Regions from separate parts of the Citrobacter braakii genome, predicted to be linked through region 1. Evidence: predicted binding sites of a transcription regulator. Region 1 holds the regulator's gene; the other holds the start of a gene.
The links. Region 1 encodes LexA, which represses DNA repair genes until DNA is damaged. Its sites were predicted from a motif close to TNCTGTATGTACATACAGNA; they were not measured.
Positions count from the first base shown of each region.

Region 2: a site for LexA is predicted at 5,894-5,913, ahead of metR (HTH-type transcriptional regulator MetR). Genes of this name have one in related genera too.

Region 1 is NZ_CP045771.1:619,276-633,913, reverse strand. Features, by position in the region: gene malM (maltose operon protein MalM) at 1-543, shown strand, start outside; gene ubiC (chorismate lyase) at 724-1,221, shown strand; gene ubiA (4-hydroxybenzoate octaprenyltransferase) at 1,235-2,107, shown strand; gene plsB (glycerol-3-phosphate 1-O-acyltransferase PlsB) at 2,168-4,588, opposite strand; gene GFC06_RS02885 (diacylglycerol kinase) at 4,760-5,128, shown strand; gene lexA (transcriptional repressor LexA) at 5,238-5,846, shown strand; gene dinF (MATE family efflux transporter DinF) at 5,981-7,300, shown strand; gene GFC06_RS02870 (CsbD family protein) at 7,436-7,645, shown strand; gene zur (zinc uptake transcriptional repressor Zur) at 7,694-8,212, opposite strand; gene GFC06_RS02860 (cupin domain-containing protein) at 8,328-8,816, shown strand; gene dusA (tRNA dihydrouridine(20/20a) synthase DusA) at 8,924-9,922, shown strand; gene pspG (envelope stress response protein PspG) at 10,056-10,298, shown strand; gene GFC06_RS02845 (quinone oxidoreductase) at 10,531-11,514, opposite strand; gene dnaB (replicative DNA helicase) at 11,579-12,994, shown strand; gene alr (alanine racemase) at 13,042-14,121, shown strand; gene tyrB (aromatic amino acid transaminase) at 14,251-14,638, shown strand, end outside.
Region 2 is NZ_CP045771.1:873,171-887,808, reverse strand. Features, by position in the region: gene recQ (ATP-dependent DNA helicase RecQ) at 1-748, shown strand, start outside; gene rhtC (threonine export protein RhtC) at 813-1,433, shown strand; gene rhtB (homoserine/homoserine lactone efflux protein) at 1,478-2,098, opposite strand; gene pldB (lysophospholipase L2) at 2,209-3,225, shown strand; gene yigL (sugar/pyridoxal phosphate phosphatase YigL) at 3,241-4,041, shown strand; gene GFC06_RS04030 (carboxylate/amino acid/amine transporter) at 4,122-5,021, shown strand; gene metR (HTH-type transcriptional regulator MetR) at 4,909-5,862, opposite strand; gene metE (5-methyltetrahydropteroyltriglutamate--homocysteine S-methyltransferase) at 6,097-8,358, shown strand; gene GFC06_RS04015 (dienelactone hydrolase family protein) at 8,461-9,267, opposite strand; gene udp (uridine phosphorylase) at 9,533-10,294, shown strand; gene rmuC (DNA recombination protein RmuC) at 10,435-11,865, shown strand; gene ubiE (bifunctional demethylmenaquinone methyltransferase/2-methoxy-6-polyprenyl-1,4-benzoquinol methylase UbiE) at 11,960-12,715, shown strand; gene ubiJ (ubiquinone biosynthesis protein UbiJ) at 12,729-13,334, shown strand; gene ubiB (ubiquinone biosynthesis regulatory protein kinase UbiB) at 13,331-14,638, shown strand, end outside.

The DNA of each region.
Region 1 (14,638 bases):
GTGATGAGTGCCGATCGTCTGGAAGGGGTAATGCGTCTGACGCCAGCGCTGGGTCAGCAAAAACTCTATGTTTTGGTCTTTACCACTGATAAAGATCTCCAGCAGACCACAACCCTGCTTGACCCGGCAAAAGCCTATGCCAAGGGCGTAGGTAACGCTATTCCGGATATTCCAGACCCGATCGCCCGTCATACCACCGACGGTTTACTGAAACTGAAAGTCAAAACCAGCTCCTCCTCCAGTGTTCTGGTCGGGCCGCTGTTTGGTTCATCCGGCCCTGGTCCTGTCACGGTGGGCAATACCGCCGCACCTGCGGTGACCTATGCGGCTCCGGCAGCAGCCGTTGCTGCTCCAGCGCCACAACCGGTGAAGAAAAGTGAGCCGATGCTGAACGACACGGAAAGTTATTTTAACCAGGGCATTAAGGATGCCGTTGCGAAAGGCGATGTCGATAAAGCGCTGAAGCTGCTTGATGAAGCTGAGCGTCTGGGATCCAAATCTGCCCGATCCACCTTTATCAGCAGTGTAAAAGGCAAGGGGTAAACATCGCCCCGCATTGTTGATTTTGCAACAACTGGTGCGTCTCCTGGCGCACCTTTTTTTATCCTTCGGTGCTAATTGTTACACTTATGTTGCTCTGGCGATCACTTAATTGTGTTTGCTCACCCCGTAATGCATTTTCTGCGATACAATGCCTTCAAGTTATAAATCGGAGAGTAAGGCATGCCACACCCTGCGTTAACGCAACTGCGTGCGCTGCGTTATTTTGATGCGATCCCGGCGCTGGACGCCCAACTGCTCGACTGGTTGTTACTGGAAGATTCCATGACTAAACGTTTTGAGCAGCAGGGAAAACAGGTCACCGTAACGTTGATTCGCGAAGCATTCGTTGGGCAAAATGAGGTGCCTGAAGAGCTGCCGCTGCTGCCTAAAGAGTCCCGTTATTGGTTACGTGAAATCCTGTTATGCGCGGATGGTGAACCCTGGCTTGCCGGGCGGACCGTGGTGCCTGAATCAACCTTGTGCGGCCCTGAGCTGGCCTTACAAAATCTGGGGAAAACCCCGCTCGGACGTTACCTGTTTACATCATCGACATTGACCCGAGATTTTATTGAGATTGGCCGCGATGCAGCGCTGTGGGGGCGCCGTTCCCGCCTGCGGCTGAGCGGTAAGCCGCTGATGCTTACCGAGCTTTTTCTACCTGCATCGCCGTTGTACTGAGAGGAAGATAAAGATGGAGTGGAGTCTGACGCAGAATAAGCTGCTGGCATTTCACCGCTTGATGCGTACGGATAAGCCAATCGGTGCCTTACTGCTGCTCTGGCCTACGCTGTGGGCATTGTGGGTGGCAACCCCAGGCATGCCGCAATTGTGGATCCTGGCGGTTTTTGTTGCTGGCGTTTGGTTAATGCGCGCTGCCGGCTGCGTGGTGAATGATTATGCCGACAGGAAATTTGACGGACACGTTAAACGCACCGCAAATCGCCCGCTGCCGAGCGGGGCCGTCACTGAAAAAGAGGCCCGAACGCTGTTCGTCGTATTGGTACTGCTGGCCTTCCTGCTGGTTTTGACGCTCAACACGATGACCATTTTGTTGTCCGTTGCGGCGTTAGCGCTGGCGTGGGTTTACCCGTTCATGAAACGCTATACGCACCTGCCGCAGGTGGTGCTGGGGGCGGCGTTTGGCTGGTCGATCCCGATGGCGTTCGCCGCCGTGAGCGAGTCCGTACCGCTGAGCTGCTGGCTGATGTTCCTTGCCAATATTCTCTGGGCGGTGGCCTACGACACCCAATATGCGATGGTTGACCGCGATGATGACCTGAAGATCGGCATTAAATCGACCGCGATTCTGTTCGGTCAAAACGACAAGCTGATCATTGGTATCCTGCAGGTGGGCGTACTGGTGCTGATGGCGCTGGTGGGTTGGCTAAACGGGCTGGGACTGGGTTATTACTGGTCTCTGCTGGTGGCCGGCGCGCTGTTTGTATATCAGCAGAAACTGATCGTCAATCGCGAGCGTGATGCCTGTTTTAAAGCGTTTATGAACAATAACTACGTCGGTCTGGTGCTGTTCTTAGGGCTGGCGATGAGCTACTGGCATTTTTGAGTTTGGCTTAGCCTGCAAAATAAAAAACCGGTCATTTCATTTCGACCGGTTTTTTTATGCTTACTCGCCCTGTGTGGCACTCTCGATGGTCAGACGCACATCTGACGTGACCAGTTCGGCCAACATCTGATAGATCTTCATCGTCTCTTCCGGTTCGGCATCTCCGGTATCGCTGATGAATCCCTCGTCACGCAGCGTCAGCACCAGAGAGCTGAACACGGCTTTATCGAAGAATTCCGGCGCGTTAATGCCGTGCAGTACGGAGAGGCGTTGCGCCACGGTGCGGCTCTCTTTCTCCAGCGTGCCACGGTTGATAGACGGGTTCGCGCTCAGCAGCCAGAAGGTAATGGCGTAGCGTTGCAACGTCTCGCGAGCACCTGCCGCCAACAGCTGTAGCGTACGGGAGCGGGCCGGATTGATATGCAGTTCGTCATCGTTCAGGGCGATCAGTCCCTGGCGCTGCATTTCGCTGGCCAGTTCGTCAATCACTCCGGTGAGTTCATCACGCTCCCAACGTAAGAACAGCTCTGCTTTCAGCATCGGATACAGCGCATCAATATGCTGCTGTAGCGCGGCGCGTGAAATACGACGATGCTGAGTCACAATGGCTGCCATTAACGAAGGCAGAACCAGCATATGCGCAATGTTGTTGCGGTAATAGGTCATCAATACCGCCTGCTCGCGCGGCAGAATGATGATGTCACCGATGGTGTCTTTCTCGACCTCAAACTTATTCATCTGTAAGGCATGGTCGATCAATTCACTGGCGCTCTGCGCAGGAACCGTACAATCTGCCGCATACGGCACGTTGCGCAGCAGACTCAGATAGCAGTCGAGCTGTTCAGTCAGTTGCTCACGGGTCAGAGAGCGCTGGCGGGAGGCCAACAGCGCGGTACAGCACAGGTTCATGGCATTGGCCGCGCCTGCATTGTTAATGCGTACCATCAGATCGGCGGCAATGCTATTCACCGTCGGCGTCAGCCAGGCCGGACGGATGGACTCGATAGGATCGATCGATTCACGCCACTCCGGTACATGCTGGTTGAGGTAAGTCATCAATGGCATCGGTTCGCCAAAGTTGACATAACCCTGACCCAGATTACGCAGCTTGCTCAAGCCACGCAGCATTTGCGGCAAACTCTCTTTCTCTTTCGTCGCGCCACGCAGCTCTTTCGCGTACGTGCCCACTTCCATTACGTGCTCGTAGCCGATGTAGATGGGTACGAGGGTAATCGGACGCGTACCGCCGCGCAGCATCGCCTGAATGGTCATCGACAGCGTGCCGGTTTTCGGGTCGAGCAGACGCCCGGTACGTGAACGGCCTCCTTCGACAAAGTATTCAACCGAGTAGCCGCGGCTGAACAACTCGCCCAGGTATTCGCGGAAAACGGTGGAATAGAGCTTGTTGCCCTTGAAGGTACGACGAATAAAGAACGCGCCCAGACGACGGAAAATCGGACCTGCTGGCCAGAAGTTCAGGTTGATACCGGCAGCGATGTGCGGCGGAACCAGCCCCTGGTGGTACAGAACGTACGACAGCAGCATATAGTCCATATGGCTGCGGTGGCACGGAACATAGACGATTTCGTGCCCATCGTGCGCCAACTGACGTACACGCTCCGCATTGTGAACGTTAATCCCCTGATACAGACGGTTCCAGGTAAAGCCCAGAATACGGTCTGTCAGACGAATCATCTCGTAGGAGAAGTTGGCGGCAATCTCTTCCATCAGCGCAATGGCATTTTGCTGCGCTTTTTCGTGGGAGATTTTTTTACTGCGCGCTTCATCTTCTACCGCGCGAGCGATAGCTTTTGAGGCCAGCAGCTTATTGAACAGGTCCTGGCGGGCAGGGAGGCGCGGGCCGACTGCGGCCAGACGCTGACGAGCAAAGTGCATGCGCGCCACGCGAGCCAGCTTCTGAGCGATGATTTTATCCGTACCGTGTTCGTCCGCCATGCGACGCAGGGAGACCGATGGGGAGAAGCGGACAAAACTGTCGCGACCCAGCCAGGACACAGCAAAGAATTTCTGTACGCCGTTCAGCATGCGCAGCGGCGGATTGACCTCGCCTTTTTCACGCCCAGGCGCACGGCCAAACATCACCGAAACCGGCACCATTTGCACATCCAGGTCTGGATTGCTGCGATGCAAGTCGAGATAGTTATGGAACAGCTTAATGGACTCTTCTTTCGGCGTGTAATAGGTGAACACGCGCGGGCCGCCGTGAATAAACACGTAGCGCGGCAGCAGAGTTCCGTCTATCTCCAGCGGTTCCAGGGGATCCGGGAGATCGTGCACCAGACATTGGGCACGCAGCGTCAGCAAGTCTGCTTTTGAATTGTACGGTAGGACGTACATAATGGGACGCGAAGTATCGAGCCCCAATTCCGGGGCAGGTTCTGCCGGAATAGACTTGCTTTTTACCAGGACGCTTAATGGTAAATTCAGTAATTTGTAGTAAATTCGTGGCCAGCCGGACATAAACGATGTAAAGCCTCTGGTTAATAATGCAAATGCGCTGCAAGGATATCAGAAAGTTTAGTGAATTTCTGGTGTATCCGGTCATACTTCGCGCTGCTTTGCCACACCCTGAAACAAACGGGGTAACGTTACAATGACATTGACGCTAATAATGTAAAAAGGTTCTTTTTGATGGCCAATAATACCACTGGATTCACCCGAATTATCAAAGCTGCAGGCTATTCCTGGAAAGGTTTTCGCGCCGCATGGATCAATGAGGCGGCATTCCGCCAGGAAAGCGTTGCCGTACTGTTGGGCGTAGCCATCGCCTGCTGGCTGGACGTCGACGCCATTACCCGCGTGCTGTTGATTGGTTCCGTGATGCTGGTGATGATCGTTGAAATCCTCAACAGTGCGATTGAGGCGGTGGTTGACCGTATTGGCTCTGAGTATCACGAACTTTCCGGTCGGGCGAAAGATATGGGCTCGGCAGCGGTATTGCTGTCTATTTTTGTCGCTCTGATCACCTGGGGCATCCTGTTGTGGTCGCATTTGCGATAAAGATTCCACAACTGCATAAATCTCCTGTTTTTTGTGCAGTTTGCGGTTCCAAAATCACCTTTAGCTGTATATACTCACAGCATAACTGTATATACACCCAGGGGGCGGAATGAAAGCGTTAACGGCCAGGCAGCAAGAGGTGTTTGATCTCATTAGGGATCACATCAGCCAGACAGGTATGCCACCGACGCGTGCGGAGATCGCGCAGCGTTTGGGGTTCCGTTCCCCAAACGCCGCTGAAGAACACCTGAAAGCGCTTGCGCGTAAAGGCGTTCTTGAAATTGTATCCGGCGCATCGCGCGGTATTCGACTGCTGCAGGAAGAAGAAGAAGGGTTACCGCTTGTCGGACGCGTAGCGGCAGGCGAGCCACTGCTGGCGCAGCAGCACATCGAAGGCCACTATCAGGTCGATCCTTCACTGTTCAAACCGAACGCCGATTTTCTGCTGCGCGTTAGCGGTATGTCGATGAAAGACATCGGTATTATGGACGGTGATTTACTGGCTGTGCATAAAACTCAGGATGTGCGTAACGGTCAGGTTGTTGTTGCCCGTATCGACGACGAAGTCACCGTTAAGCGCCTGAAAAAGCAGGGCAACAAGGTTGAACTCCTGCCTGAAAACAGCGAATTTAAACCTATTGTTGTCGACCTGCGCGAGCAAAACTTCACTATTGAAGGGTTGGCGGTAGGCGTCATTCGTAACGGTGAATGGCTGTAATTTTCTGTTGATTACCTGTCGGCCGGATAAGACGTTTACGTCGCTATCCGGCAACTTGCCCGGTGGCGCTACGCTTACCGGGCCTACACAGCATCTTTTTTCAGTATATCTAACTTCTTCTCAGGCTCTCCTGTATGCCTTTCTTTACCTCTTCTGATAAAGCACTCTGGCACCTCGCCTTACCGATGATCTTCTCCAATATCACCGTTCCCCTGTTGGGACTGGTGGACACCGCGGTGATTGGTCATCTGGACAGTCCGGTCTATCTTGGCGGCGTTGCTGTTGGCGCCACGGCGACCAGCTTTCTCTTTATGCTGCTGCTTTTTTTGCGCATGAGTACCACCGGCCTTACCGCGCAGGCATTTGGCGCGAAAAATCCGCAGGCGCTGGCGCGCGCGTTGGTGCAGCCGCTATTGCTGGCGCTGGGCGCGGGGCTGCTTATCGCACTGTTCCGTACGCCGATTATCGATCTGGCTCTGCACATTGTCGGCGGAAGTGAGGCGGTACTGGAGCAGGCCCGACGTTTTCTGGAAATCCGCTGGTTAAGCGCACCCGCGTCGCTGGCGAATCTGGTGCTGCTCGGCTGGCTGCTTGGCGTTCAGTATGCGCGCGCGCCAGTTATCCTGTTGATTGTCGGAAATATTCTCAACATTGTGCTCGATTTATGGCTGGTAATGGGCCTGCATATGAACGTGCAGGGGGCGGCGTTGGCGACGGTGATTGCCGAATATGCCACGCTGCTGATTGGCCTGATGATGGTACGCAAAGTCCTGCATATGCGTGGAATTTCGCTGGCAATGTTGAAGCTGGCGTGGCGTGGCAACTTCCGTCGTTTACTGGCGCTCAACCGCGACATCATGCTGCGTTCGCTGCTGCTACAGCTCTGCTTTGGGGCCATTACGGTTCTGGGCGCGCGTTTGGGAGGCGACATCATCGCGGTTAACGCCGTTCTGATGACTCTGCTGACGTTTACCGCCTACGCGCTGGATGGATTTGCCTATGCTGTGGAAGCGCATTCGGGTCAGGCCTATGGGGCGAGGGATGGCAGCCAGTTGCTTGATGTCTGGCGGGCGGCCTGTCGACAGTCCGGTATTGTGGCTATTCTGTTTTCGCTGGTTTACGCCCTGTTTGGCGAGCAGATTGTTGCGCTGCTGACCTCGCTGCCGCAAATCCAACTGTTGGCCGATCGCTATCTTTTCTGGCAGGTGGTTTTGCCGCTGGTGGGAGTGTGGTGTTATCTGCTCGACGGTATGTTTATTGGAGCGACACGGGCTGCAGAAATGCGCAACAGTATGGCCGTTGCCGCAGCAGGGTTCGCATTAACGCTACTGGCTTTACCGTTGCTGGGAAATCATGGTTTGTGGCTGGCGTTAACCGTTTTTCTCGCGCTGCGTGGGCTTTCCCTGGCCTTTATCTGGCGGCGTCACTGGCGTAATGGAACCTGGTTTGCCTGAACGGATGGTTAAAAATTCCGAATAGTAAATAAAACCCAGAATCCCTGACTACACTTATTCTCACGTCCAGCAAAAACAGCATGTGTCTGGACATGGCACTCTCGCTATTCACAACCTAACGATGAGGACTTGATGATGAATAAAGACGAAGTCGGCGGTAACTGGAAGCAGTTTAAAGGTAAAGTGAAAGAGCAATGGGGCAAACTGACCGATGATGATATGACGGTCATTGAAGGTAAACGTGACCAACTGGTCGGTAAAGTCCAGGAGCGTTACGGTTACGCGAAAGATCAGGCGGAGAAAGAAGTGACCGATTGGGAAAAACGTAATGATTACCGCTGGTAATTAACCCTTCCCTCCTGAGAGTACAAGGATGTACGCTCTCCCACCCGCTTAACGCCCAACTTTCTTCTTCACCTGAATCGTATGGTCATGCTGGCATTCGCCAGGGTGACGACATGACTCAACCTCCACACAGGCCGGGCATAGTCCGTGGGCTTCAATAACGTTATGTCGCAGGGCAAAGCCCATTTTTGCTGCCAGCGTATGCATGATGTCTTCCACGCCTTCCGCGCACTCTTCTTTTACCACACCACAGCGGTCGCAAATGAACATTGCGGAACTGTGAGTTGGCTGATCGAACAGATGGCAAAGCACATAGCTGTTGGTGGATTCCACCTTGTGCACAAACCCTTGTTCCAGCAGAAAATCAAGCGCACGATACACGGTCGGCGGCTTGGCCTGCGGCTCGGTTTCCCGCAACAGGTCAAGTAGGTCGTAAGCGCTGATTGCGCCTTCCTGCAGGCTCATCAGGCGCAGCACTTCGAGGCGTTGTGGCGTAAGCCGTACGTTGCGTTGCGCACAGAGTTTTTCAGCTTGAGCCAATAACTCCTGCGTGGTGGTTTTGTCCATTTGGCGCCTCGATTTGCGTGCAAGGTTAATCCCTTACTTTAACATGTTCTGTTTAAAACACCGAGATCCACCGCGGTGTGCTATACCTGACCCATCGCAATACTGGAAAATAATCATGAAAAGACCCGATTGTATTCGTCACTGGCGTGAAGTTGAGGGGGCTGATGACTCCACCTATCCCGACAGCGATGAGCTGTTTTCCATAGGTGCGCCGCTTGCCCGCAAGCTGGGGTTAGGGCGACTCGGCATTCATCATGAGCGCCTGCCGCCGGGCCGACGCACCTCGTATCCGCACGCTGAAAGTGATGAGGAAGAGTTTATCTATGTGCTGGAGGGATATCCTGAAGCCTGGATTAACGGTTATTTATGGAAGCTGGAGCCGGGCGACAGCGTCGGTTTCCCGGCGGGCACCGGCGTGTGTCACACCTTTATCAATAACACCAGTGAAGAGGTTCGTCTGCTGGTCGTGGGTGAGGCGAACAAAAAATACAATCGTATTTATTATCCGCTTAATCCGGTTTATGCCGCCACGCGTGAGGACCGTTGGGTCGACCATCCGCCGCAGTTTTTTGGATCTCACGACGGAAAACCGGGGCGTAAATAGCGCTTGTCGGGGAGCAGGGAGGGGGAACCGCGAGGATGTGGCTCACTATCGTAACGGTCTATGCTATAGTAGCGCCCCTTTTTTAACCGGATGCTTGAATATTCGCCATGCTGCCTGAATCTCAGTCTACCGCTTTTCCCGCTCATCGTTTTTCTATCGCGCCGATGCTCGACTGGACGGACAGACATTGCCGCTACTTTTTGCGCTTACTGTCCAGCCAGACGCTGCTCTACACGGAGATGGTAACCACCGGCGCGATCATTCATGGTAAAGGCGATTATCTGGCGTATAGCGAAGAAGAACATCCGGTCGCTTTGCAACTGGGCGGGAGCGATCCGGCTGCGCTGGCGCAGTGCGCAAAGCTTGCTGAACAACGGGGCTATGACGAAATTAACCTCAACGTGGGTTGCCCTTCCGACCGTGTACAGAATGGAATGTTTGGTGCCTGTCTGATGGGGAATGCGCAACTGGTCGCTGATTGCGTCAAAGCGATGCGCGATGTGGTATCGATTCCGGTAACGGTGAAAACCCGTATCGGTATTGATGACCAGGACAGCTACGAATTCCTGTGCGATTTCATCAACACGGTCTCCGGTAACGGTGAATGTGAGATGTTTATCATCCACGCCCGCAAGGCCTGGCTGTCCGGGCTAAGCCCGAAAGAAAACCGCGAAATCCCACCGCTGGATTATGACCGTGTTTATCAGCTAAAGCGCGATTTTCCGCATCTGACGATGTCGATCAACGGTGGCATAAAATCGCTGGAAGAAGCGAAAATCCATCTGCAACATATGGATGGCGTGATGGTGGGGCGCGAAGCTTATCAAAACCCAGGCATTCTGGCGTCCGTTGACCGCGAGATTTTTGCTGTCACCAGCGAAGATGCCGATCCGGTCGCCGTAGTGCGTGCGATGTATCCATATATTGAGCGTGAACTGAGTAAAGGAACCTATTTGGGGCATGTCACGCGCCATATGCTGGGACTGTTTCAGGGGATTCCTGGGGCACGGCAGTGGCGTCGCTATCTGAGCGAAAATGCGCATAAAGCCGGGGCAGATATTGAGGTTCTGGAACATGCGCTGAAGCTGGTGGCAGACAAATGTTAAGTTTTCACCAAAAGTTAGTGAATTTCACCACGCCCTGCGCTTCGTCGCGGGGCGTTTGCTTTATAAATCAATATATTAATTTTGGCATGTTTCTTGTAAAGCTGTGGAGAGTATTTCATTTCGGGAGAGAGCCATGCTGGAACTACTTTTTGTGATTGGATTTTTTATAATGCTGATGGTCACCGGCGTATCTTTGCTGGGAGTGCTGGCCGCATTGGTGGTAGCCACTGTGGTGATGTTTTTGGGCGGACTATTTGCGTTGATGATTAAACTGTTGCCCTGGCTGTTATTGGCCGTTGCCGTGGTGTGGGTTATCAAGGCGATAAAAGCGCCAAAAGTCCCACAGTATCAGCGCAATAACCGCCGATTTTACTAAGGTATTGAGCGGTGTGTCACAACCTGCAACATTGCCTTTAGAAGCAAATAGGAATTGATTATCAAATCTGTCACTATTGCCAGGTTAACGAATTCATCGAGCTGTACCCTACATACAGCCGAACTAAAAAAAGAAAGGGCTTCCTACGGGAAGCCCTAATTCTTTCTTGCCCCTTCATAATTCAAACCGCAGGTTTGTTGGCGGCTTGAATTATTTAACGGAAATGAGGGCGTTACGGGATCAGCAAACTCGACCCCTGTGTGGCCCGGCTTTCCAGCACTTCATGAGCATGCTGCGCGTCGTGCAGTGCGAACGTCTGGCCCGGTGCGACATCCACTTTGATCACTCCGCTGGCAATCAGCGAGAAAAGCTCATTGCTGGCTTCGGTTAATTCATGGTGGTTGGTGATGTAACCCTGGAGTGAAGGGCGAGTCACGTACAGCGAACCTTTCTGATTCAGAATGCCTAAGTTAACGCCAGTCACCGGTCCGGAAGCATTACCAAAGCTGACCATGAGCCCCCGGCGCTGCAGGCAATCCAGTGAGGCTTCCCAGGTATCTTTCCCCACCGAGTCATACACCACCCGCACTTTTTTACCGCCAGTGATCTCTTTTACACGTTCTACAATGCTCTCTTCACGATAGTTAATGACCTGCCATGCGCCGGCCTGCAGCGCAATTTGCGCTTTTTGCGCATTACCGACGGTGCCAATCAGCTTCGCACCCAATGCTTTTGCCCACTGGCAGGCAATCATACCGACGCCGCCTGCTGCCGCATGGAACAAAAATGGTTCATCGGGCTGAATTTCATAGGTCTTACGCAACAGATAAAAAACGGTGAGCCCTTTAAGAAATGAGGCTGCAGCTTGTTCAAACGAGATAGCGTTGGGCAAAATAGCGGTTTTATCAGCCGGGACGTTATGCACTGAGCTGTAGGCGCCCAGGGGAGACTGAGCGTAAACCACGCGATCGCCGGCTTTAATGTGCGTCACTTTGCTACCGACTTTACTGACCACGCCTGCGGCTTCGGTACCCAGACCGCTGGGTAGAGAAGGCGGCGGATAAAGACCACTGCGGATATAGGTGTCGATATAGTTGATCCCAATCGCTTTGTTCTCGACCTGGATTTCATTTTCCGCCGGGTCTACGGGCGTAAACTCCACAGCCTTGAGTACATCAGGGCCACCATGCTTGTGAAATTCAATACGTGTTGCCATGCTTCCTCCAAAAGAAATGTGGTAATCTTTCGACCCAATCATTATCTCGGTAACTCCATTCACTATGGCAGGAAATAAACCCTTCAACAAACAACAGACTGATGCTCGTGAGCGCGATCCCCAGGTCGCCGGGCTGAAAGTACCGCCGCACTCGATTGAAGCGGAACAGTCGGTGTTGGGCGGTTTAATGCTGGATAACGAACGCTGGGACGATGTGGCCGAGCGTGTGGTGGCGGAAGATTTTTATACCCGACCGCACCGGCACATCTTCACCGAAATGCATCGCCTGCAGGAGATGGGAAAACCCATCGATCTGATCACGCTCGCAGAATCGCTGGAAGTTCAGGGACAACTGGACAGCGTCGGCGGTTTTGCTTACCTGGCTGAGTTATCTAAAAATACGCCAAGTGCAGCGAACATTAGTGCCTATGCGGATATTGTCCGCGAACGTGCCGTTGTTCGTGACATGATTTCGGTGGCGAACGAGATCGCGGAAGCCGGGTTTGATCCGCAAGGCCGTTCCAGTGAAGATCTGCTGGACCTCGCGGAATCCCGCGTCTTTAAAATTGCTGAAAGTCGCGCCAACAAAGACGAAGGTCCGAAAAATATTACCGATGTGCTCGACGCTACCGTCGCGCGTATCGAACAGTTGTTCCAGCAACCACACGATGGTGTCACCGGGGTCAACACCGGTTATGACGACCTCAATAAAAAGACTGCTGGTTTGCAGCCGTCAGACTTAATTATCGTCGCCGCGCGTCCGTCGATGGGTAAAACGACATTTGCAATGAACCTCGTCGAAAATGCGGCGATGCTGCAAGATAAGCCGGTTCTTATCTTTAGTCTTGAAATGCCCTCAGAACAGATCATGATGCGTTCCCTGGCCTCACTCTCACGTGTAGACCAAACCAAAATCCGTACCGGTCAACTGGATGATGAAGACTGGGCGCGAATTTCCGGAACAATGGGTATTTTGCTGGAGAAACGAAACATCTATATTGATGACTCCTCCGGCCTGACGCCAACGGAAGTGCGCTCACGTGCCCGTCGTATCGCCCGCGAACACGGTGGTATCGGACTTATCATGATCGACTACCTGCAACTGATGCGCGTGCCGTCGCTCTCCGACAACCGTACGCTGGAAATTGCTGAAATTTCCCGCTCGCTGAAAGCGTTAGCGAAAGAACTGCATGTGCCGGTGGTGGCGCTGTCGCAGCTTAACCGCTCTCTGGAACAACGCGCCGATAAGCGTCCGGTCAACTCGGATCTGCGTGAGTCCGGCTCCATCGAGCAGGATGCCGACTTAATCATGTTTATCTATCGTGATGAGGTTTATCACGAAAACAGCGACTTGAAAGGCATCGCCGAGATCATTATCGGTAAACAGCGTAACGGCCCGATCGGTACGGTGCGCCTGACGTTTAACGGTCAGTGGTCGCGCTTCGATAACTATGCTGGCCCGCAGTACGACGACGAATAACAATACTGAATCAGGTTACTCAAGCAAATACTTATCAAGGAATACAAATGCAAGCGGCAACTGTAGTCATTAACCGCCGCGCTCTGCGACACAACCTGCAACGTCTGCGTGAACTGGCTCCAGCCAGTAAACTGGTTGCGGTCGTGAAAGCGAACGCTTACGGCCATGGTCTGTTAGAGACCGCGCGAACGCTCCCCGATGCGGACGCTTTTGGTGTCGCTCGTCTTGAAGAAGCCCTGCGGTTGCGAGCGGGAGGGATCACGCAGCCCATCCTGCTGCTGGAAGGATTTTTTGATGCTTCCGATCTGCCGACTATCTCCGCGCAGCGTCTGCATACTGCCGTCCACAACCAGGAGCAGCTTGAAGCTCTGGAAGCCGCGGTACTGGCTGAACCGGTCACCGTCTGGATGAAGCTCGACACGGGAATGCACCGTCTGGGCGTGCGTCCGGAGCAGGCCGAGGCGTTTTATCAGCGCTTGACGCAATGCGAAAACGTGCGCCAGCCGGTCAATATCGTCAGCCACTTTGCGCGCGCGGACGAGCCTGAGTGCGGTGCGACCGAAAAGCAGCTCGATATCTTCAATAGCTTTTGCGCAGGTAAACCGGGTCAGCGTTCGATCGCCGCGTCGGGTGGTATTCTGCTGTGGCCGCAGTCTCACTTCGACTGGGCGCGTCCGGGGCTGATTCTGTATGGCGTATCGCCGTTGGAAAACCACTCTATCGGTGCTGATTTTGGCTGCCAGCCGGTGATGTCGCTGACTTCCAGCCTGATTGCGGTGCGTGAACACAAAGCGGGCGAGCCGGTTGGCTATGGTGGAACCTGGCTGAGCGAGCGCGACACGCGTCTGGGCGTGGTGGCGATGGGCTATGGCGATGGTTATCCGCGCGCTGCACCGTCTGGGACACCGGTACTGGTCAATGGCCGTGAAGTGCCGATCGTCGGTCGCGTCGCGATGGATATGATTTGCGTCGATTTAGGTCCCGAGGCGCAGGATAAAGCCGGCGATTCGGTTATCCTGTGGGGTGAAGGCCTGCCCGTTGAACGCATTGCTGAAATGACGAAAGTAAGTGCTTACGAACTTATCACGCGCCTGACCTCAAGGGTGGCAATGAAGTATATCGATTAAGTTCATGATGTGCCGGATAAGGCGGTTACGCCGCCATCCGGCAATATTCCTCTCAACATCCTCTCGATCTTCTCCCGCTTCCGGTTTATTGTGTTCTTAACCCCTGCCTGTAAACCTGGAGAACCACACGTGTTTCAAAAAGTTGACGCCTACGCTGGCGACCCGATTTTATCGCTCATGGAGCGTTTCAAAGACGATTCACGTAGCGACAAAGTGAACCTCAGCATCGGTCTGTACTACAACGAAGACGGCATTATTCCTCAGCTTAAAGCGGTGGCAGAAGCGGAAGCCCGACTGAATGCCAAACCGCATGGCGCTTCGCTGTATCTGCCGATGGAAGGCCTGAACACTTATCGCCATACTATTGCGCCGCTGCTGTTTGGCGCAGAGCATCCGGTTCTCCAGCAGCAGCGCGTCGCAACGATTCAGACGCTGGGCGGCTCCGGTGCGCTAAAGGTTGGCGCAGACTTCCTGAAACGCTATTTCCCTGATTCTGCCGTGTGGGTCAGCGATCCGA
Region 2 (14,638 bases), 250 kb from region 1:
GGATATCGAACGGCATAAGCTCAATGCGATGGGGGCGTTTGCCGAGGCGCAAACCTGTCGTCGTCTGGTGCTGTTGAACTATTTTGGCGAGGGGCGTCAGGAGCCGTGTGGTAACTGCGACATCTGTCTCGACCCGCCAAAACAGTACGACGGACTCATGGATGCGCGCAAAGCGCTGTCGACTATCTACCGTGTTAATCAACGCTTTGGTATGGGTTATGTCGTGGAGGTTCTGCGCGGAGCGAATAACCAGCGAATTCGCGAGCTGGCCCATGACAAGCTGCCGGTCTATGGCATTGGTCGTGAGCAAAGCCACGAACATTGGGTGAGCGTTATTCGCCAGCTTATTCATCTTGGGCTGGTGACGCAGAATATTGCTCATCACTCCGCGTTACAGCTAACCGAAGCCGCGCGTCCGGTACTGCGTGGTGATGTTGCGCTACAGCTTGCGGTACCGCGAATTGTGGCGCTGAAACCGCGAGCGATGCAGAAATCCTTCGGTGGCAATTACGATCGCAAACTGTTCGCCAAATTGCGGAAGCTGCGTAAAGCCATTGCTGATGAAGAGAATATCCCGCCGTATGTGGTGTTCAACGACGCCACGCTGATTGAAATGGCTGAGCAGATGCCGGTTTCACCGAGCGAAATGCTGAGCGTTAATGGCGTGGGGATGCGTAAACTTGAGCGTTTTGGCAAAGAGTTTATGGCGCTTATTCGCGCGCACGTTGATGGTGACGACGAAGAGTAGTCAGCCAGGCAAAAAAGTGCCAGGATGGTGACTCACTGAACTATTTCCCCCGCGAGTCATTTTTATGTTAACGCTATTTTTCACCGTTGCGTTGGTGCATATCGTTGCGCTGATGAGCCCTGGTCCCGACTTTTTCTTTGTTTCTCAAACAGCGGTTAGCCGTTCGCGCAAAGAAGCTATGATGGGTGTGCTGGGTATTACCTGTGGCGTCATGGTCTGGGCTGGTGTAGCGCTGCTCGGCCTACATCTGATTATCGAAAAAATGGCCTGGCTGCACACCATTATTATGGTGGGCGGGGGGCTGTATCTGTGCTGGATGGGATATCAGATGCTACGCGGCGCGTTTAAAAAACAGGATGTTGCGACTCCCACTCCGCAGGTTGAGCTGGCGCAGAGCGGACGCAGCTTTTTGAAGGGGCTGCTGACCAACCTGGCGAACCCTAAAGCCATTATCTATTTTGGCTCCGTGTTCTCATTGTTCGTTGGCGATAACGTGGGAACGGGCGCACGCTGGGGGATCTTTGCCCTGATCATCGTGGAAACGTTGGCGTGGTTTACCGTAGTCGCCAGCCTGTTTGCATTGCCGAAAATGCGTCGTGGCTATCAGCGTCTGGCGAAGTGGATTGATGGTTTTGCCGGTGCGCTGTTTGCGGGCTTCGGTATCCACCTGATTATTTCGCGTTAAGTTTCTTCCGTGCCGGATAAGCGCAAGCGCCTCCGGCACCTTCATCAGGCATGCCGTGCCGAGGCTAACAAGGCGCCTATCAGCATAAACAGCGAGCCAAACACTTTGTTTAACGCTTTCATTTGCTTTGGCCCTTTAATCCAGCCAGCAATGCGCGTGGCCAGCGTCGCGTAACCGATCATCACAATGATATCGACCACGATGGTCGTGACGCCAAGCACCACGTACTGCATTAACTGCGGTTCCTGCGGCAGGATAAACTGCGGGAACAGGGCGGCAAGGAAAACAATGCTCTTGGGGTTGGTCAGATTAACAAAGACAGCGCGTTTGAACAGGCGGCTGCGCGATTGCGTATTCGCCATGGTGTTCAGATCGATAGCACCCGCCGCCCGCCATTGCTGAATACCCAGCCAAATCAGATAGGCCGCCCCTGCCCACTTCAGCACCTCAAATGCGATCACCGAACGTGAAAATAGCGTTCCCAGTCCTACGCCAACCAGAACGATATGAATGCCAAGTCCTGTCTGCAAACCAGCAATCGACGCGCTGGCACCGCGATAACCGTGACTGATGGCGGTGGTCATGGTGTTGATTGCGCCAGAGCCTGGAGACAAGCTCAAAATAATAGAGGTCAACAGGTAGGCGAACCACCATTCAAAGGTCATGAGAAACTCCCGGATTGTCTATTTTTATGCCACAATACGCTACTGCCGTTAGGTTGTGTCAGCGACGGCGAAAAAAACGATTTTACTTGGTCAGCGAGGCTGGATACCCGATGTTTCAGCAGCAAAAAGACTGGGAAACAAGAGAAAACGCGTTTGCTGCTTTTTCCATGGGGCCACTGACAGATTTCTGGCGTCAGCGGGAAGAAGCGGAATTTACGGGCGTGGATGATATCCCCGTCCATTTTGTGCGTTTTCACGCAGAAAAAAACGATCGCGTCATCGTCGTCTGTCCTGGACGCATTGAAAGCTACGTGAAATACGCTGAACTGGCGTATGACCTGTTTCATTCTGGTTTTGACGTCCTCATTATCGATCACCGTGGCCAGGGGCGTTCCGGGCGTATGCTTTCGGACCCGCATCGCGGTCATGTCGATAACTTTAATGACTATGTCGACGATTTAACCGCCTTCTGGCAGCAGGAAGTGCTACCCGGTCCGTGGAGAAAGCGCTATATACTGGCGCATTCAATGGGCGGTGCGATAGCCACGTTATTCTTGCAGCGCCACCCGAATCAGTGTGATGCCATCGCGCTTTGCGCGCCGATGTTTGGTATTGTGATGCGCTTTCCCGACTGGATGGTACGCCACATTCTGGACTGGGCTGAAGGGCATCCGCGGATCCGCGAAGGTTATGCGATGGGTACCGGGCGCTGGCGGGCGCTGCCATTCGGTATGAATGCGTTAACCCATAGTCGACAGCGCTATCGGCGCAATCTACGCTTCTATGCGGATGAGCCACGGCTGCGCGTTGGCGGCCCCACCTACCACTGGGTACGTGAAGGTATTCTGGCAGGCGAACAGGTTCTGGCTGGAGCAGGAGACGACGCGACGCCGACGTTGCTGATTCAGGCCGAAGAAGAGCGTGTGGTAGATAACCGCATGCACGATCGTTTTTGTGAACTCCGCGCCGCAGCGGGCCATCCCGTAGAAGGGGGGCAGCCGCTGGTCATCAAAGGCGCGTACCATGAGATCCTTTTTGAAAAGGACGCAATGCGCTCAGTCGCGCTTAACGCTATTGTCGAATTTTTCGACAAGCATAACTCATCCAGCGGAACCCGCTTTGCCTAGAGGTTGAATTTTCTTATGTATCAGGTTGTTGCGTCTGATTTAGACGGTACGCTGCTTTCTCCCGACCATACTCTGTCCCCTTATGCCAAAGAGACGCTGAAGTTATTGACCGCTCGTGGCGTTAACTTCGTGTTTGCGACTGGCCGTCATCATGTTGATGTGGGGCAAATTCGCGATAACCTCGGCATTAAAACCTACATGATCACGTCCAACGGCGCGCGTGTGCATGATTCTGACGGGAATCTGGTGTTTTCGCATAACCTGGATCGCGACATTGCCAGCGACCTGTTTGGCGTAGTGAATGCAAACCCGGACATCGTGACCAACGTTTATCGTGATGATGAGTGGTTTATGAACCGCCATCGCCCGGACGAAATGCGCTTCTTCAAAGAAGCAGTGTTTAACTATTCACTGTTTGAACCTGCGCTACTGGAGCCGGAAGGCGTGAGTAAGGTGTTTTTCACCACCGATTCTCACGAAAGGCTGCTGCCGCTGGAACAGGCGATTAACGCTCGATGGGGCGACCGCGTCAACGTCAGTTTCTCTACGCTTACCTGCCTTGAAGTCATGGCTGGCGGCGTATCGAAAGGTCATGCGCTTGAAGCGGTAGCGAAAGCGATGGGCTACAGCCTGAAAGATTGCATCGCTTTTGGCGACGGAATGAACGATGCGGAAATGCTCTCCATGGCAGGGAAAGGCTGCATTATGGGCAACGCTCACCAGCGCCTGAAGGATCTGCATCCGGAACTGGAAGTCATTGGTCTTAATGCCGACGATGCCGTGCCGCATTATCTGCGTGAGCTGTTTTTGCAGTAATGTTTTTGTTCGTTAGTTGACCAGATGTCAACTTAAAACTTCGCTACAATGGGTGTACCTTTTGTTAAGAGACATCCATTGTGGCGTTACTCATCATTACCACAATTCTGTGGGCCTTTTCCTTTAGCCTGTTTGGCGAGTACCTTGCCGGTCATGTCGATAGCTATTTTGCGGTGCTGGTGCGCGTTGGGCTGGCGGCGCTGGTGTTCCTGCCGTTTTTACGTACCCGTGGGCATAGCGTAAAAACCATCGCGCTGTATATGCTGGTGGGCGCCATGCAGCTTGGCATTATGTATATGCTGAGTTTTCACGCCTATCTGTACCTGACGGTTTCAGAACTGCTGCTCTTTACCGTGCTGACGCCGCTCTACATTACGCTGATTTATGACCTGATGAGCGGACGTCGTCTGCGCTGGAGCTACGCCTTCAGTGCGTTGCTGGCGGTGATTGGTGCGGGGATCATTCGTTACGATCAGGTGACCAGCCACTTCTGGACCGGCCTGCTGCTGGTGCAGTTGTCCAATATCAGCTTTGCCATTGGCATGGTGGGCTACAAGCGTCTGATGGAAACGCGGCCAATGCCGCAGCACAACGCCTTTGCCTGGTTTTATATGGGGGCCTTTATGGTGGCGGTCGTGGCCTGGTTCATGCTGGGGAATGCGCAGAAAATGCCTGCAACCACGCTACAGTGGGGAATTCTGGTCTTTCTTGGCGTGGCAGCGTCCGGCATTGGTTACTTTATGTGGAACTACGGCGCGACCCAGGTGGATGCGGGTACGCTGGGCATCATGAACAATATGCATGTGCCGGCCGGGCTGCTGGTTAACCTGGCTATCTGGCATCAACAGCCTCACTGGCCAAGCTTCATCATTGGTGCGGCTGTGATAGTGGCTTCACTGTGGGTACATCGAAAGTGGGTCGTTCCGCACTCCGTACAAACGGCAGGTGATCGCAGGCGTGATTCCGCGCTGAGCGAATAAACGCTTCCGTGACCGGCTGTCGCTGCTCGCCATCGCGCACGGCGGCGTACAGCCGACTCCACAATCCATCACCCAGGGTTTTGGTCACCACCAGGCCCTGGCGTTCAAAACTCTCCACCACCCAGTGTGGTAAAGCTGCAATACCCATTCTGGCTGCAACCATCTGAATCAGCAGCAGGGTGTTATCCACGCTCTTCAGCGACGGACTAACGCCCGCAGGCTGCAAGAAATGCCGCCAGACATCCAGTCGACTCCGTTGCACCGGGTAAATAAGCAGCGTCTCACTGGCTAAATCCTCCGGCGTGATCTGCGTCTTGCTGGCCAGCGGATGGTCCGGCGCCAGTACCAGGCGGACTTCAAAATCGAACATCGGCGAGTAGTGCAGTCCGCTACGCGGCAGAATGTCGGATGTCAGCACCAGATCCAGCTCATCCTGTTGTAGCGCTGGTTGCGGATCGAACGTCACGCCGGATTTAAAGTCCATCTCCACCTGCGGCCAGTTGGCACGAAAATTCTCCAGCGCGGGCGTCAGCCATTGAATACAGCTATGGCATTCAATAGCGATCCGCAGCCGGGTTTGCTGCGGTTCGTTGCAGGCCTGCAGCGCACGACCAATTTGCGGCAACACCTGATTTGCTAACTGCAGCAAAATTTCGCCTTGCGGCGTAAAGCGCAGAGGCTGGCTTTTACGGATAAAAAGTCGAAAGCCAAGGCGCTGTTCCAGATCGCTGAACTGGTGAGAGAGGGCGGATTGGGTCTGATGCAACGTCGCCGCTGCGGCCGCCAGCGAACCACTATTCCGCAACGCCTGGAGCGTTTTCAGGTGTTTAATCTCGATCATGAAAGTCCTTCACTTCGGCATGAACAAATTGCGCTTGAGGAATATACAGTAACTGTCAATTATGGATGTGTAAACATCTGGATGGCTAAAATCCTTCGTCTTTTAAATTTATGGTGCGTTGGCTGTATTTTTCCACCCCGGTCACTTACTTCAGTAAGCTCCTGGGATGAATAAACTTGCCACCTTCCCTAAATTAAAAATCAATAGGATTTACATATAATTAGAGGAAGAAAAATGACAATACTTAATCACACCCTCGGTTTCCCTCGCGTTGGCCTGCGTCGCGAGCTGAAAAAAGCGCAAGAAAGCTACTGGGCGGGAAATTCTTCCCGTGAAGATTTGCTAACCGTTGGCCGCGAGCTGCGTGCCCGTCATTGGGATCAGCAGAAGCAGGCGGGCGTTGACCTGCTGCCGGTGGGCGATTTTGCCTGGTACGATCACGTGCTGACCACCAGCCTGCTGCTCGGCAACGTTCCGGCTCGTCATCAAAATAAAGACGGCTCGGTCGATATCGATACCTTATTCCGCATTGGCCGTGGCCGCGCACCAACCGGAGAGCCCGCGGCGGCAGCAGAAATGACCAAATGGTTTAACACCAACTATCACTACATGGTGCCAGAGTTCACCAAAGGTCAGCAGTTCAAACTGACCTGGACCCAACTGCTGGATGAAGTGGATGAAGCGTTGGCGCTCGGTCACAAGGTGAAACCTGTGCTGCTGGGACCGGTAACTTACCTGTGGCTGGGGAAAGTGAAGGGCGAACAGTTTGACCGCCTGAGTCTGTTGAACGATATTCTGCCGGTTTACCAGCAGGTGCTGGCTGAGCTGGCGAAACGCGGTATTGAGTGGGTGCAAATTGATGAACCGGCTCTGGTGCTGGAGCTGCCTCAGGTTTGGCTGAACGCCTTCAAACCGGCGTATGACGCGCTGACGGGTCAGGTGAAGCTGCTGCTGACCACCTACTTCGAAGGCGTAACGCCAAATCTGGATACCATTACCGCGCTGCCGGTGCAGGGGCTGCACGTTGACTTCGTGCACGGTAAAGATGATGTGGCCGAGCTGCACAAGCGTCTGCCTGCCGACTGGTTGCTGTCAGCGGGGCTGGTTAACGGTCGCAACGTCTGGCGTGCCGATCTCAGCGAAAAATACGCGCAAATTAAAGATATCGTCGGGAAACGTGACCTGTGGGTAGCTTCTTCCTGCTCCTTGCTGCACAGCCCAATCGATCTCAGCGTGGAAACTCGCCTTGATGCAGAAGTGAAGAGCTGGTTTGCCTTCGCCCTACAAAAATGCGGCGAGCTGGCGCTGCTGCGTGATGCGTTGAACAGCGGTGATACGGCGGCAATTGTGGCGTGGAGCGCACCGATCCAGGCTCGTCGTCACTCTACCCGCGTACACAACGCCGCAGTGGAAAAACGTCTGGCGGCGATCACCGCCCAGGACAGCCAACGTGCCAACGCTTACCCGGTTCGCGCCGAAGCGCAGCGTGCCCGCTTTAATCTGCCGGCATGGCCGACTACCACTATCGGTTCATTCCCGCAAACCACGGAAATTCGCGGCCTGCGTCTGGACTTCAAAAAGGGCAATCTGGATGCCGGTAACTACCGCACCGGTATCGCGGAACATATCAAACAGGCGATTGTTGAACAGGAACGTCTGGGGCTTGACGTGCTGGTGCACGGTGAAGCCGAACGTAACGACATGGTGGAATATTTTGGCGAGCACCTGGACGGATTCGTCTTTACCCAGAATGGTTGGGTGCAGAGCTACGGCTCTCGCTGCGTGAAGCCGCCGGTGGTCATTGGCGATGTCAGCCGCCCGGAAGCGATCACCGTGGAGTGGGCGAAGTATGCCCAGTCGCTGACCGACAAACCGGTAAAAGGCATGTTGACCGGTCCGGTGACCATTCTCTGCTGGTCATTCCCGCGTGAAGACGTGACGCGTGAAACCATCGCTAAGCAGATTGCGCTGGCGCTGCGTGATGAGGTAGCGGATCTGGAAGCGGCGGGTATTGGCATTATCCAGATTGACGAACCGGCACTGCGCGAAGGTCTGCCACTGCGCCGCAGCGACTGGGCGGCGTATCTGGAGTGGGGCGTGGAAGCCTTCCGCATTAACGCGGCGGTGGCGAAGGATGAAACCCAGATCCACACCCACATGTGTTACTGCGAGTTCAACGACATCATGGACTCCATTGCGGCGCTGGACGCGGACGTGATCACCATTGAGACTTCACGCTCTGATATGGAGTTGCTGGAATCGTTTGAAGAGTTTGACTATCCGAACGAAATCGGGCCGGGCGTATACGATATTCACTCGCCGAACGTCCCGAGCGTGGAGTGGATTGAAGCCCTGCTGAAGAAAGCCGAGCAGCGTATTCCGGCCGAGCGTCTGTGGGTCAACCCGGACTGCGGCCTGAAAACGCGCGGCTGGCCGGAAACCCGCGCCGCGCTGGCGAACATGGTCAAAGCCGCGCAGAACCTGCGTCAGGCGTAATTCCGTGCCGGTGGCCGGGAAGCGCAAGCGCTTACCCGGCTTACAGGAAATAGCAAGAGTTGTAGGCCCGGTAAGGTGTAGTCGCCGCCGGGCAATTAACGTTTATTTCTTCCCGCCGTATTGTGTGAACCACTCCAGCATTCTCAGCCAGCCATCTTTCGCGGACTCTTCGTGATAGCTCGGACGATAATCGGCGTTAAAGGCATGTCCGGCATCCGGATAGACCACGATTTCCGCTTTTGCATTGGCGGCGCGCAGCGCCTGACGCATTGTTTCAACGGTATCTTGCGGAATACTGGTGTCCTGGCCGCCATAAAGTCCCAGAACGGGGGCGTTAAGATCGGTCGCGATATCAACAGGATGTTTCGGTGAGTTGAGGGTTTTATCGCCCACCAGTTTGCCATACCACGCTACCGCCGCTTTTAACTGCGGATTATGAGCTGCATACAGCCAGGTGATGCGTCCACCCCAGCAAAATCCGGTGATCATCAACTGGTGGGCATCTCCTCCGTTACGAGAAGCCCAACTGGCGACGTGATCCAGATCGGCCAATACCTGAGAGTCAGGCACTTTGGCGACAAGGCTGCTGAGCAACGTGGGGATATCGGCAAAGTCATTGGGATCGCCTTCACGAAAATAGAGCTCTGGTGCGATAGCCAGATACCCTTCCAGAGCCAGACGGCGGCAAACGTCACGAATGTGTTCATGAATGCCAAAAATCTCCTGCACGACAATGACCACAGGCAGCGGGCCATCGGACTGTTTTGGTCGTGCGTGATACGCTGGCATATCATCGCCTTGTGAAGGTATGGACGTTACACCGGCGATAATGGCGTTATCCGGAGTGTGAACCGTGGTAGACGTCGGTGGAGATACAGCAGGTGCAAAGCCAGATTGTCGTGTTGTCATGGTATTCTCCGTACCCTTAAATATTCAGCCAAAAAGCGCATTGTTAACTATAGACACATGCAACGAACCACATTGCCTTAAACGGTCTATCTTTTGTGCAGGGCTTCCTTACATCGCATCATTTATGTGATTCAAGTCACTATTTTATGGTAATGGAATGCAATTGATTTACATCATAGTGATGACTGTCACGAAAATATGTTCATGCCTTCGGTAAAGTGTGTTTTTGCTTCTTCTGACAAAACCGATTCACAGAGGAGTTTTTATGTCTAAGTCTGATGTTTTTCATCTCGGCCTCACTAAGAACGATTTACAAGGGGCTCAGCTCGCTATCGTCCCTGGCGACCCGGAGCGTGTGGAAAAGATCGCCGCGCTGATGGATAAGCCGGTTAAGCTGGCATCTCATCGCGAGTTCACTACCTGGCGTGCTGAGCTGGATGGTAAAGCCGTGATCGTGTGCTCTACCGGTATCGGCGGTCCGTCAACCTCTATTGCCGTAGAAGAACTGGCACAGCTGGGCATTCGTACCTTCCTGCGTATCGGTACGACTGGCGCCATTCAGCCACATATCAACGTAGGTGATGTACTGGTCACCACAGCATCTGTCCGTCTGGACGGTGCAAGCCTGCACTTCGCGCCAATGGAATTCCCGGCCGTCGCGGACTTCGAGTGCACCACCGCGCTGGTGGAAGCGGCGAAATCTATCGGCGCCACCACCCACGTAGGCGTTACCGCGTCTTCTGATACCTTCTATCCGGGCCAGGAGCGTTATGACACCTTCTCTGGTCGCGTAGTGAGCCGTTTCAAAGGCTCAATGGAAGAGTGGCAGTCTATGGGTGTCATGAACTACGAAATGGAATCTGCTACGCTGCTCACCATGTGCGCAAGCCAGGGTCTGCGTGCCGGTATGGTCGCGGGTGTTATCGTGAACCGTACTCAGCAAGAGATCCCTAATGCGGAAACGATGAAACAAACAGAAAGCCACGCGGTGAAAATCGTGGTGGAAGCTGCGCGTCGTTTACTGTAATTCTCCCGTCTATTCAAAAAGGCCGACGCGTTCGGCCTTTTTATTTTGCGTAGTGCCTCGCAGGAAATTCCTTTTAAACTGGACGTTTATACAGCACAATTCTATTTTGTGCGGGTAAGTCGTTGCTGTAAGGGGGCGTTGTGGATATTTCAATTATGATGAGTGCCGTGCTGGCGTTAGCCGCAGGGCTGCTGGTGGGGTGGCTAGCAACAAAAGCGCACGCCGATCGGATCCGTGCTGACCTCATCGAAGAACGACGCGAACTGGATATTGCGCTAAGCGCCGCCCGCCAGCAGCTCTCACAGGAAGCCCACTGGCGCGATGAGTGCGAACTACTCAATAACGAATTGCGCAGTCTGCACAGCATCAACACCTCTCTGGAAGCCGATCTTCGAGAAGTCACTACCCGACTGGAAGCGACGCAGCAGCATGCGGAAGATAAAATCCGCCAGATGATCAACAGCGAACAGCGTCTGAGCGAACAATTTGAAAATCTGGCGAACCGTATTTTCGAGCACAGCAACCGTCGTGTAGATGAGCAAAATCGCCAAAGCCTGAACAGCCTGCTTACACCGCTTCGCGAACAACTGGACGGTTTTCGACGCCAGGTTCAGGATAGCTTTGGTAAAGAGGCGCAAGAACGCCATACTCTGGCGCACGAAATTCGTAATCTGCAGCAACTGAACGTGCAGATGGCGCAGGAAGCGGTAAACCTGACGCGGGCATTAAAAGGCGATAACAAAACGCAGGGCAACTGGGGCGAGGTCGTACTCACCCGGGTGCTTGAGGCTTCCGGTCTGCGCGAAGGCTATGAATACGAAACCCAGGTCAGCATTGAGAACGACGCCCGTTCGCGGATGCAGCCAGATGTCATCGTCCGGTTACCGCAGGGCAAAGATGTGGTGATCGACGCGAAAATGACGCTGGTCGCCTATGAACGCTATTTTAATGCTGAAGATGAATACACCCGCGAGAGCGCGTTGCAGGAGCACATCGCCTCGGTACGAAACCATATCCGTCTGCTGGGGCGCAAAGACTATCAGCAACTTCCTGGGCTGCGCACACTTGACTATGTGCTGATGTTTATCCCCGTTGAACCTGCTTTTTTACTGGCGCTCGATAGACAGCCCGAACTGATTACTGAAGCACTTAAAAATAACATTATGCTGGTTAGCCCTACCACGTTGTTGGTGGCATTGCGCACGATTGCCAACTTGTGGCGCTACGAGCATCAGAGTCGTAATGCGCAACAGATCGCCGATCGGGCCAGCAAACTTTATGACAAGATGCGATTGTTTGTGGATGATATGTCGGCAATTGGCCAAAGCCTGGATAAAGCTCAGGATAACTACCGACAGGCGATGAAAAAACTCTCTTCAGGCCGTGGAAACGTCCTGTCGCAGGCAGAAGCGTTTCGCAGTTTAGGCGTGGAAATTAAGCGCGAGATTAATCCTGAACTGGCTGAACAAGCCACTACGCAGGATGAAGAGTACCGCTTGCGCTCGGTCCCTGAGACGCAGCAGGATGAACCTTACCCTGATGATGAAGCGGTAAACCAGCAATCAAACTAGTCCGTTTGGGGTAGTTGAACCGGGCAGAAGGGTAGGGCAAATTGGCCCAATCTGTTACACTTCTTGAACATTTTTTGGATGAGCAGGCACTGAGATGGTGGATAATTCACAAGAAACGACGCACTTTGGCTTTCAGACCGTCGCTAAAGAGCAGAAAGCTGACATGGTGGCCCACGTTTTTCATTCTGTGGCGTCTAAATATGACGTTATGAATGACTTAATGTCATTTGGCATTCATCGTTTGTGGAAGCGCTTCACCATTGACTGCAGTGGCGTGCGTCGCGGGCAAACCGTTCTCGATTTGGCGGGCGGTACGGGCGATCTGACGGCGAAATTCTCTCGCATGGTTGGCGAAACTGGCAAAGTTGTGCTGGCGGATATCAACGACTCAATGCTCAAAATGGGTCGCGAAAAGCTGCGTAATATCGGCGTCGTGGGTAACGTTGAGTACGTTCAGGCGAATGCGGAAGCATTACCTTTCCCAGACAACACGTTTGACTGCATCACCATCTCTTTCGGTCTGCGCAACGTAACGGATAAAGATAAAGCATTACGATCTATGTATCGCGTGTTGAAGCCGGGCGGACGTCTACTGGTGCTGGAGTTCTCCAAGCCGATTATCGAACCGCTGAGCAAAGCCTACGACGCATACTCTTTCCACGTTTTGCCGCGCATTGGTTCTATGGTGGCAAGCGATGCAGACAGTTATCGCTATTTGGCGGAGTCCATCCGCATGCATCCCGATCAGGACACCTTAAAAGCAATGATGCAAGATGCCGGGTTCGAAAGCGTTGATTACTACAACCTGACGGCAGGTGTCGTGGCGCTGCATCGTGGTTACAAGTTCTGACAGGAGATTGGGGATGCCTTTAAAACCCTTAGTGACCGCCGGCGTTGAAAATTTGCTTAACACCTTTCTGTATCGTTCTCCTGCGCTCAAGTCAGCCAGAACGCGTTTACAGGGCAAAGTGCTGCGTGTTGAGCTCAAAGGATTTTCAACACCGTTAGTGCTGGTGTTTAGTGAGCGCCAGGTCGATGTGCTGGGGGCATGGGAAGGCGAAGCCGATTGCACCGTAATCACACATGCCAGCGTGTTACCGAAATTACGCGACCGGCAGCAACTCACCACGCTTATCCGCAGTGGTGAGCTGGAGGTTCAGGGCGATATCCAGGTGGTACAGAATTTTGTCGCGTTGGCCGATCTGGCGGAGTTTGATCCCGCAGAACTGTTAGCACCTTATACCGGCGATATCGTCGCGGAAGGGGTCAGCAAAGTTTTGCGTGGTGGAGCGAAGTTCCTGTGCCACAACATTCAACGCCAGCAGCGCTATGTTGCCGAAGCGATCACCGAAGAGTGGCGTATGGCTCCAGGTCCGCTTGAGGTTGCATGGTTTGCAGAAGAAACGGCAGCCGTTGAGCGTGCGGTCGAATCTCTGGCCAAACGGCTGGAAAAACTGGAGGCCAAATGACGCCAGGTGAAGTACGGCGCCTTTATTTCATCATTCGCACTTTTTTAAGCTACGGTCTTGATGAACTCATCCCCAAAATGCGTATCACGCTGCCGCTCCGGTTGTGGCGTTACACGCTGTTCTGGATGCCCAACCGACATAAAGACAAACCGCTGGGAGAACGGCTGAGACTGGCTTTACAGGAGCTCGGCCCGGTGTGGATCAAGTTCGGGCAAATGCTCTCTACCCGCCGTGATCTTTTCCCGCCGCACATCGCCGATCAGCTAGCGCTATTGCAGGATCGGGTAGCCCCATTCGATGGGCAAAGAGCGAAAGAACAAATCGAAGAGGCGATGGGGGGGCTGCCCGTCGAGGAATGGTTTGATGATTTTGAGATCACACCGCTGGCATCTGCGTCTATTGCTCAGGTTCACACCGCGCGACTGAAATCGAATGGGAAAGAGGTGGTGATCAAAGTTATCCGCCCGGACATACTGCCGGTAATTAAAGCGGATTTAAAACTGATCTACCGCCTTGCTCGTTGGGTACCTCGCCTGATGCCAGACGGTCGCCGCCTGCGACCAACAGAAGTGGTCCGTGAATATGAAAAAACGTTGATTGATGAGCTGAATCTGCTGCGCGAGTCGGCGAACGCGATTCAGCTGCGACGTAATTTTGAAGACAGCCCAATGCTGTACATCCCGGAAGTGTACTCTGACTATTGCAGTCAGAACATGATGGTGATGGAGCGCATTTACGGTATTCCCGTTTCAGATGTCACCTCGCTTGAGAAGAACGGCACCAATATGAAGCTGCTGGCTGAACGCGGTGTTCAGGTCTTCTTTACTCAGGTATTCCGCGACAGCTTTTTCCATGCGGATATGCACCCTGGGAACATTTTCGTGAGTTATGAGCATCCTGAAAACCCGAAATACATTGGTATTGATTGTGGGATTGTGGGTTCTTTAAACAAAGAAGATAAGCGTTATCTGGCTGAAAACTTCATCGCGTTCTTTAACCGCGACTACCGCAAAGTTGCTGAACTGCATGTGGATTCTGGCTGGGTTCCGCCGGATACCAACGTAGAAGAGTTTGAATTTGCCATTCGTACCGTGTGCGAGCCGATTTTCGAAAAACCGCTGGCGGAGATTTCCTTTGGTCATGTGCTGTTAAATCTGTTCAACACAGCGCGCCGATTCAATATGGAAGTTCAGCCTCAACTGGTATTGCTACAGAAGACGCTGCTGTACGTTGAAGGTGTCGGACGACAGCTCTACCCGCAGTTAGATTTGTGGAAAACGGCCAAGCCTTTCCTCGAATCCTGG